DNA from 2 places in the Blautia sp. ZXY-1-B12 genome. Region 2 is predicted to be linked to the other one. Evidence: riboswitches for the same ligand, from Rfam matches in the RefSeq annotation. Region 2 holds a riboswitch; the other holds the start of a gene.
What was found. Region 2 has a riboswitch for tetrahydrofolate ahead of folE (GTP cyclohydrolase I FolE). Riboswitches for the same ligand answer to the same signal wherever they lie in the genome.

Region 1 (4,377 bases), on a different contig from region 2:
AAAAGGAATCCGGGATGAAGTTCAGTCCTTTGCAGAAATCCTGGGAAATCAGGATACTGCATACCGCTGGCTTGCGGAAGGTGAAGCGGAAATCAAGAAGAAATTTACGGTTACTGTTCACTGGTGATATCCCGCGAGGTGTTTTGTGTGAGCGAAGGTCACAGAAAACCCGAGACATACCGCGCGAATTTATGCGATTAGCATAAATTAAGTTTGTGAAGCAAACGATACTCCTTGGGCATTGCACAAGGAGGTTCATATTTCCTGCATCGCGAAGCGTGTTGCTGAGAACGGAGTGAACAGTAACAATTTACGCATCCTGTACCTTAATTGCTGTATAAATATTAGAAGATTTTGATTTGGATGGATGGAAGGTAACACACACATAGTCGCCGTATTCCATGCCGCCTGCAGTGAGATCCTGCGCGTTTTCTGTACGGAAGGTATCTATGGCACCGTCATCTGTCTGTACAGTGATGGTGTTGGCAGTACTTCCAATGATCGTGCCGGTTACTGTAAAGGAAATATGTTTGTCATTAATGGTATCAGGATCCTCACCTGTCACAGCAATAATACGGACTTCTTCCAGGGATGTTGTTTCCAGATCTCCGATATAAGTAACATTAACATGAGATCCCGGGGCAATTCCTCCCTTGAAGTAAGCGGGAATTGCTGACATATCCAGATTAAAGGAGGTGTCACTTCCGGCAGGAAGAATCCGGAGGATATTCAGATTTACTCCCTGTACAGTTGCCAGCAGCTGTTTTTCTTTATTTTCTATCTGCTCCGGTGTCTGTGTGAGTTTTGGATCCGGAGTTGGGGTAGGATCCGGTATTTCCAGATCTTTCAGATCAGAAATACTCAGTACTTTCAGGTGACTGGCATTTAAGGATACGGAAGAATCATTGGAGGTATCCGGGAATTTTCCCTTGAATGTAAGGTAAACCCAGTCACCGGCTTTGATTCCATTCTGATAATATTGTTTTGTTCCTGTGATCGGATAGGTGGCTGTTTTTCCTTTCTTTGATTTTATTGTGATGGTATTGGAAGTCAGGGAAATGACCTGCCCATGCGCAGTGCGCTTTTTCAGCTTATTTTTTTTATGAAATTCATCTACAACCTTCAGAACATGTACACTGCCTGTGTCAGTACCGGAAAGCTGACCTTCGTAAATGATACTGATTTCATCGCCGGTGATCATGCCGCCTTTACATTCCAGGGTGGCATTGGAAACATTAAATACATAGGAGGCACTGTCCGTGTTCAGAATAAGCTGGCTTCCTGAAAAATCCTGCAGGGTACCGGAAAGTTCATCCATATAGATACGGTCTTTTGTTTCGGTTTCAGTTGTGGTGTCAGATGAAGAAGTAAGTTCCCGGACGGATGTGTCTCCGGTGGATGTGAATTGTTCCAGTATGGTTTCAGGGCTGCATCCGGCAAAAGAAAAGCTAAGGCCGGCACAGACACATGCAGCAAGCAGTTTTTTCATAATACAGACAGGACCTCCGATAAATCATTCGTTTGAACATGATTCCTGCCGTATGCAATAATTATTTACAGGGAGGGATATTGCTTTCCGGCGGTTCGGGGATAAAATCAAAAATTTTCCGGTAGCTTTCCCATTCGTCATTGTCTTTGGCAGGAGTGCATATCAGGCCGGTACATTCCGTACAGGCGTTGGTATTCAGGTAATTATCATAACATATATTATAAGGATTTTGGCAGTTATTTTTACATATTTCTGACATTTTTTACCTCCATGATTATAGCAGACCGAGGCGGGATATCTGTATTCATGTAATTTCTCATTTCTGAAGATGCCGGACTGCTGCATAATGTTATAGTATTAGTATATGCGGCTGTTTTATTCATAGACTTACGAGTGTTTGCAGCAATATTCTCAAGTAAAAAAAGCAGACCATTCGTATAGAATGAACAAAAAACAGCATTCAAATTTGTGAAAATAATAACGGAAAATATATTGCAATTTCTATGGATTGTGTTATAATTTCGATAAATAAATAATAGCGAAGTAGGATTTTATGCGTCAAGTGTTCACAGGCTGGGGAGTCGCCGTGAAACGAAAAGCAGAAAGCGTGCTGCTTACGATATAATTTCCGCACCCGTTGCTACATATGAGAGCATCTCATAATGTGGAGGGATTATTATTTATGTAACTACTCTATTTTTTAAACACATTATGGAGGTGTTTTTATTATGCAGAAAAAACAATATTGGAACGTAAAAACATTGGTGTTCATGGCTCTTCTGATCGCCATGCATCTGGTACTCACACGAGTTCTGGTCATTGATCTTGGTGCGTACCGTATTTCTGTGGGAAGTGTATGTACAATCCTTGCAGGTCTGTGGCTGGGACCGGTGGCAGGCGGTGTCTGTGGATTATGTGCAGATATTATCGGGTGCTTTATGAAAGGCTATGCTGTAAATCCGTTTATCACAGTTGCAGCAATCCTCTGGGGTGTGCTTCCTGCCCTTGCAAAACCATTATTTGCAAACAGAAAGAAAACAGGAAAGACAGTTGGTATCTGCGTATCTATCGTGGTAACTGCAGTTCTCAGCTCTTTGGTTCTTACAACAGCAGGACTTGTGATCATGCTTGGATATAACTTCTATGCGATCATGCCCGGAAGACTGGTACAGTTTGTAATTATGATCCCGATTTACTGTGTATTAACATGTCTGCTGTATTTCAGTCCGCTGACAGCAATGGTGGTAGGTAATACATCACCTGCAGTGCTGAAAAACAAAACAGTATAATTGAGTTACTGTTCACACACCACTATTCCGCGAGGTGTTTTGGCATGAATATGCCAAAATCCCGAGACATACAAGCCAAAATTCCATTGCCGCAGGCAATCTGGAATGAATTTTGGCTACGTTACTGTGAACGGAGTGAACAGTAACATAATTAAGTCAGAGATAAAATACAGAATAAGACTTGAATATTAAAATGATATACAACATAGTTGGCGCGAACTATGTTAAATGAATCAACTGATTCCCCGAAAAAGAAAAGTTAAAATCTATAAAAATTAAGAACTATCTGTAAAAGCAGAAAATGAAAATGCTTTACAGATAGTTCTTTTTTATTTCTCAGGCGGGAAATTTCCGTTTTCATCCGGCTGCACGCGGAACCAGTAGGTGTATAGCTGATGAAACCCCAGCGATTTATAAAGAGCGCGGGCATTGTCATTTCCTTCTACAACCTGAAGATATGCATTCTGTGCACCTTTTTTCATTCCTTCTTTCAGAAGTCCGGTGCAGATCTGACGGGCATAGCCATGTTTGCGGTATTCTTCTTTGACATGGATGGCATAGATGCCGATATAATCTCTGTCCAGAATACCAAGTCCGGTTGCGATGATCTGGTTGTCCATGCGGATGGAAGCACAGATGGTTTCCTTGAGGATTGCCTGATACATAGATGGAACAACCTTCCGGTGGATGGGATTGGTGGTGTTTTTTAAACGGAACAGACTTTCAATCCATTCGGAGGGAATATTGTCACAGAAGGTTACATCAGGATATGGAGCATCCAGCCGTGCGGCGTTCATGCTCATTGCCATGACATTGGTGGTATGCTGGATAGCATATCCACGGTTTTCCAGAACATAATCAAAGTCAGGAGAGACAAGAGGACTGATCTTAAATACAGCGGGGGTTCCCAGACGCTTATATACGCTTTCACAATATGGGATTTTTTCCCGCCAGGTGAGGGTGGAATTGCCGAACTGTTCTACGCTGTTGGTTCTGTGTGTATAAAAATAAGAAAATCTCAGGATCCAGCCGTCGTATAATTCCATCTTGTGAGATGGCCAGGCATTCAGAGACATATCTTCAATCTGTTTAATTGTAGTTTCCATAATATAAGGAAGACTCCTTTCCATAATAAGTCCGCAGATATGAGCGAGGACAGTGATTTATTATACAAAGTTCCGGGAAAATGCGCAATAGTTTATCTGTTCAGGGATTGTTATCAATGCTTTGAAGGAGAGGGAACAGTTTCTCGGCCAGAAGCTTATGCCCATACAAAGTAAGATGAATCCCGTCCGTTGTTATGGCATCAAATCCCGATTGAGTTGCTTCCTTATTAAAATAGTTATGCAGAGGCAGAAATGGAAGTCTGAATCTGACAGAGAGCTGTCGGATAATATCAGACATGGTATGGACATAGGGAATCCATGTCTCATATTCTTCCGGATGTGGAAAGATAAAGGGTTCCATAAGGATTACCTGCCTGGCATCTGCAGTGAGCAGATCCAATAATTCATTGTAATGAGTGGCAAACTCTCTTATCATCTGTTCTTTCTGAGAATCCATCCGGTCTGTGTTCATTATCAGACCGATATCATTGAT
Region 2 (4,377 bases):
AAATGGATATTGGAAATAGGCAGGATTAAAGATGTTACCATTAATCTCAGACATATGATGAGTTTTGGAAAAGACACAAAATTTGAGATAAAAGTCCAAAATGGAGGAGAAACGGTCCATTCAATGAAGGAACTTGTTCCTATAGCAAATAAGTATTTAAATGAAATGAAACAGGAGTAGTGATTATGAAAGGTTCACATAGAATCATTGTAGAATCCAGAAAAGTGAAATATGATTTTGTAATTCATAGGAATATTACAATTATTACTGGTGACAGTGGATCAGGTAAGACTGTTTTAATTGATCTTATACATGATTATGGAAGATATGGTGCGGACAGCGGTGTATTTCTTTCCTGTGACTGCCCCTGTAAAGTGATTGATAGTGAGGATTGGGAAAGAAAGATAGAAGAAACAACAGGAAGCATTATTTTTATTGATGAAGGAAATCGCTTCCTCGTTTCAAAGAAGTTTGCACAGCTTGTGCAGGGATCTGATAATTACTTTGTACTGGCCACAAGAGAAAAGCTTCCGGCATTGCCATATAGTGTAAGTGAAATATATGGATTTCGCAAATCTGGAAAATTTCATGATGCGAAACAGAAATATAATGAGATTTATCATTTGTACGGTGAAATATCAGAGGAAAAGAATATCAATCCGAAACTTGTAATAACAGAGGATTCCAATTCTGGATTTGAATTTTTTAAAGAAATGTCCAGACAGAAGGGTGTGAACTGTTTTTCTGCTGGTGGGAAGTCAAATATCATCAGACAGTTGGAACAGAGACCGAATGAAGAGGGTACAATTTTGGTCATTGTAGATGGAGCTGCATTTGGTTCAGAGATGAAAGATATCAGTGAATGCATTAAAACACAGGGAAACATTGTACTCTATGCACCAGAATCTTTTGAGTGGTTGTTACTTTCAACAAAGGAAATACCGGAAGTAAAAGTAGAAACAATACTTCAGAATCCGGAAGAATATATAGACAGTAAAGAGTATATCAGTTGGGAACGATATTTTACAGATTTATTGATAGAAAGTACCAGTAAGAATTTTATATGGGCATATTCGAAGAAAAGGCTTACAAAGGCGTACTTTGCTCCAAGAATAGTGAATGCGGTAAAAACAATCATGAAATTGGTAGACTGGGAAAAATCATTCTGAAAAGTCAGAAAAACCCTTTTCTATTATCGTATTACATGGTATACTGAATACCGAAATGAATGATATGCAAAATAGGATTTTATGCGTCAAGTGTTCGGTGAATGGGGAGTTGTCACTGAAACGAAAAGTGCGTCTTACGGTATATTATCCGCACCCGTTGCAAACAATATAAGAGGATATCTCATATTGTGTTAGGGAATGTTTTCGACATACATTCTATCACAATTGGAGATATCCTTTTTAATTTGGTCAAAAGGATAATCTCCATTTCAAAAATACAAAGGAGGTTATTTTTTAATGGTTGACAAAGTGAAAATTGAGCAGGCAGTCCGTCTGCTTCTGGAAGGTATCGGTGAAGATATCACACGGGAAGGTCTGATTGATACTCCTGACAGGATTGCCCGCATGTGTGAAGAAATTTACGGAGGTCTTGGTCATGAAGCGGATCAGCATCTGTTAAAGCAGTTTCCTGTAGAAAATAATGAAATCGTGCTGGAAAAAGACATCACCTTTTACTCCATGTGTGAGCATCATCTGATGCCTTTTTATGGAAAAGCTCATCTTGCATACATCCCCAACGGCAAAGTTACCGGTTTAAGCAAACTGGCACGTACAGTAGAGGTTTATTCCAGAAGGCCACAGATCCAGGAACGGCTTACTGTTCAGATTGCAGATGCTTTGGAGCGTACTCTGGATCCAAAAGGAATTATGGTAATGCTGGAAGCGGAACATACCTGTATGACCATGCGCGGAATAAAAAAACCAGGAAGCAAAACAATCACTACTGTAACCCGTGGTGCGTTTACAGAAGATAAGGAACTGCAGAAAATGTTCCTTTCTATGGTAAAAGGATGAATAACAATTTTTCAGATATGGATCGTGTCAATCGGATCTGGAGGCACCCGGTTTATCAGGAACATTATAAAAAAATACAGGAACTTGAAAGTGAACGGATCTTCTGCCGTCATACCCCTGAACATTTTCTGGATGTTGCACGGTTGATGTACATTTATGCACTGGAGGAACATCTGGAGTTGCCCAAAGAGCTTATCTATGCAGCAGCACTTCTTCATGATATAGGACGTGCACAGCAATATCAGTACAACATTCCCCATGATATTGCAGGAGTAGAAATCGCACGGGAAATTCTGACAGATCTGCACTTTACAGAACAGGAAAAAGAACTGATTCTGTCTTCCATTGGACATCACCGAAAAGGAGATTCCTGCAGTACGCTGGCAGCACTTCTTTATAAAGCGGATAAGCAGTCCAGAAATTGTTTTTTATGTTCCGCTGCTTCCGAATGCTATTGGTCTGATGATAAAAAAAATATGAAAATTGAATACTGATCTTCTTCATAAGCACAAAAGAAAGGATGGGTTCTGCTCATGAAAATTGGAAACCGTTTTTTTGATACTAAGAATCATACTTACATAATGGGAATTTTGAATGTTACCCCTGATTCCTTTTCTGACGGCGGCAAATGGAATCATATGGATGAAGCTTTGAAACATACAGAGGCAATGATTGCTGATGGTGCAGATATTATTGATATCGGAGGCGAATCTACACGTCCCGGTCATACTCCTGTCAGTGCTGACGAGGAAGCACTGAGAGTTCTTCCTGTTATTGAAGCGGTCAAAAAACATTTTGACATTCCTGTTTCTGTAGATACTTTTAAGAGCAGTGTTGCTGAAAGCTCTATCCAGGCAGGAGCTGACCTGGTTAACGATATCTGGGGATTAAAATATGATCCGAAAATGGCAGCTGTGATCGCAAAATATGATGTGGCCTGTTGCCTGATGCACAACAAATCTAATACAGAATATCAAAACTTTCTCATTGATATGCTCGCCGAAACACAGGAATGTGTCAATCTTGCAAGACAGGCTGGCATTAAAGATGAAAAAATCATGCTTGATCCGGGAATTGGTTTTGGAAAAACATTTGAAATGAATCTGGAAGCAATGAATCACCTGGAGCTTTTTCAGAATCTGGGATTTCCGGTTCTCCTTGGTACATCCCGCAAATCCATGATCGGACTGGCACTGGATCTTCCTGTAGATCAGCGCGTGGAGGGGACTTTGGCTACCAGTGTAATTGGCGTAATGAAGGGATGCTCTTTTGTCCGTGTCCACGATGTTAAAGAAAACAAGCGTGTGATCCAGATGACAGAAGCAATCCTGGGACGCAGATAAATTACTGGCACAAAACAGATGGTAAATATAAATAACATACAGAAAGGATTTGCTGTTATGGATGAGACCAGATTAGACAAAATAGAAATTAAAGAGCTGGAGGTTTTTGCAAACCATGGTGTATATCCCGAGGAAAATGTTCTGGGACAGAAATTTGTTATTTCTGCCACGCTTTTTACCAGAACACGTCTGGCGGGATTAACCGATGAGTTGTCTGCTTCCATAAACTATGGCGAAGTCAGCCATATGATCACTGATTTCACCAGAAAACATACTTATAAACTTCTGGAATCTCTTGCAGAGAATCTTGCAGAAATGCTTCTTTGCTCTCTTTCCGGACTTGAAAAAATTACTCTGAAGATTGAAAAGCCCTGGGCACCGGTTGGTCTTCCTTTGAAAACCGTATCTGTGGAAATTACACGGAAATGGCATACTGCTTACATTGCTTTTGGCTCTAATATGGGTGATAAAAAGATGTATATAGACAATGGGATCCGTGGTCTGGCAGAGACAAAAGGATGCCGTATAGAGGCAATTTCCGATTATCTTATTACAGAACCTTACGGAGTTACTGATCAGGATGAATTTTTAAATGGAGTTCTGAAAATGCGGACACTTCTTACTCCTGGAGAATTGCTTGTGAGACTGCATCAGTTAGAACAGGCGGCAAACAGGGAACGTATCATCCACTGGGGACCAAGGACACTGGATCTGGATATCCTGTTTTATGATCAGGAAATTATTGATATGCCAGATCTTCATATTCCTCATATTGATCTGCACAACCGCGATTTCGTTCTTGTACCAATGAATCAGATTGCTCCGTATCTGCGACATCCTGTGTTAAATCAGACCATTTCGCAGCTTCTGGACAGCCTTCTGAACAAATCTGAAAATACTGCAAAATAAAGTGAACAGTAACCAGTAACGATATTTTGTTGAATGTTCCATTGATATTTACTTTGCCATTTTTTACAAACAGTGCTATGATATATTCAATGGAAATTCTA

Region 1: it holds a riboswitch for tetrahydrofolate, as region 2 does, so the genes downstream of both, AC075L_RS15930 (folate family ECF transporter S component) here and folE (GTP cyclohydrolase I FolE) in region 2, are expected to answer to the same signal.

What each region holds. Positions count from the first base shown of each region.
Region 1 covers NZ_JBWJVP010000229.1:42,573-46,949, reverse strand. The annotation lists gene AC075L_RS15940 (amidohydrolase family protein) at 1-127, shown strand, start outside; gene AC075L_RS15935 (hypothetical protein) at 311-1,489, opposite strand; THF riboswitch at 2,027-2,131, shown strand; gene AC075L_RS15930 (folate family ECF transporter S component) at 2,218-2,778, shown strand; gene AC075L_RS15925 (GNAT family N-acetyltransferase) at 3,108-3,884, opposite strand; gene AC075L_RS15920 (SGNH/GDSL hydrolase family protein) at 3,985-4,377, opposite strand, start outside.
Region 2 covers NZ_JBWJVP010000272.1:3,899-8,275, forward strand. The annotation lists gene AC075L_RS19210 (DUF4869 domain-containing protein) at 1-180, shown strand, start outside; gene AC075L_RS19215 (ATP-binding protein) at 186-1,169, shown strand; THF riboswitch at 1,235-1,331, shown strand; gene folE (GTP cyclohydrolase I FolE) at 1,467-2,024, shown strand; gene AC075L_RS19225 (HD domain-containing protein) at 2,021-2,518, shown strand; gene folP (dihydropteroate synthase) at 2,558-3,367, shown strand; gene folK (2-amino-4-hydroxy-6-hydroxymethyldihydropteridine diphosphokinase) at 3,425-4,276, shown strand.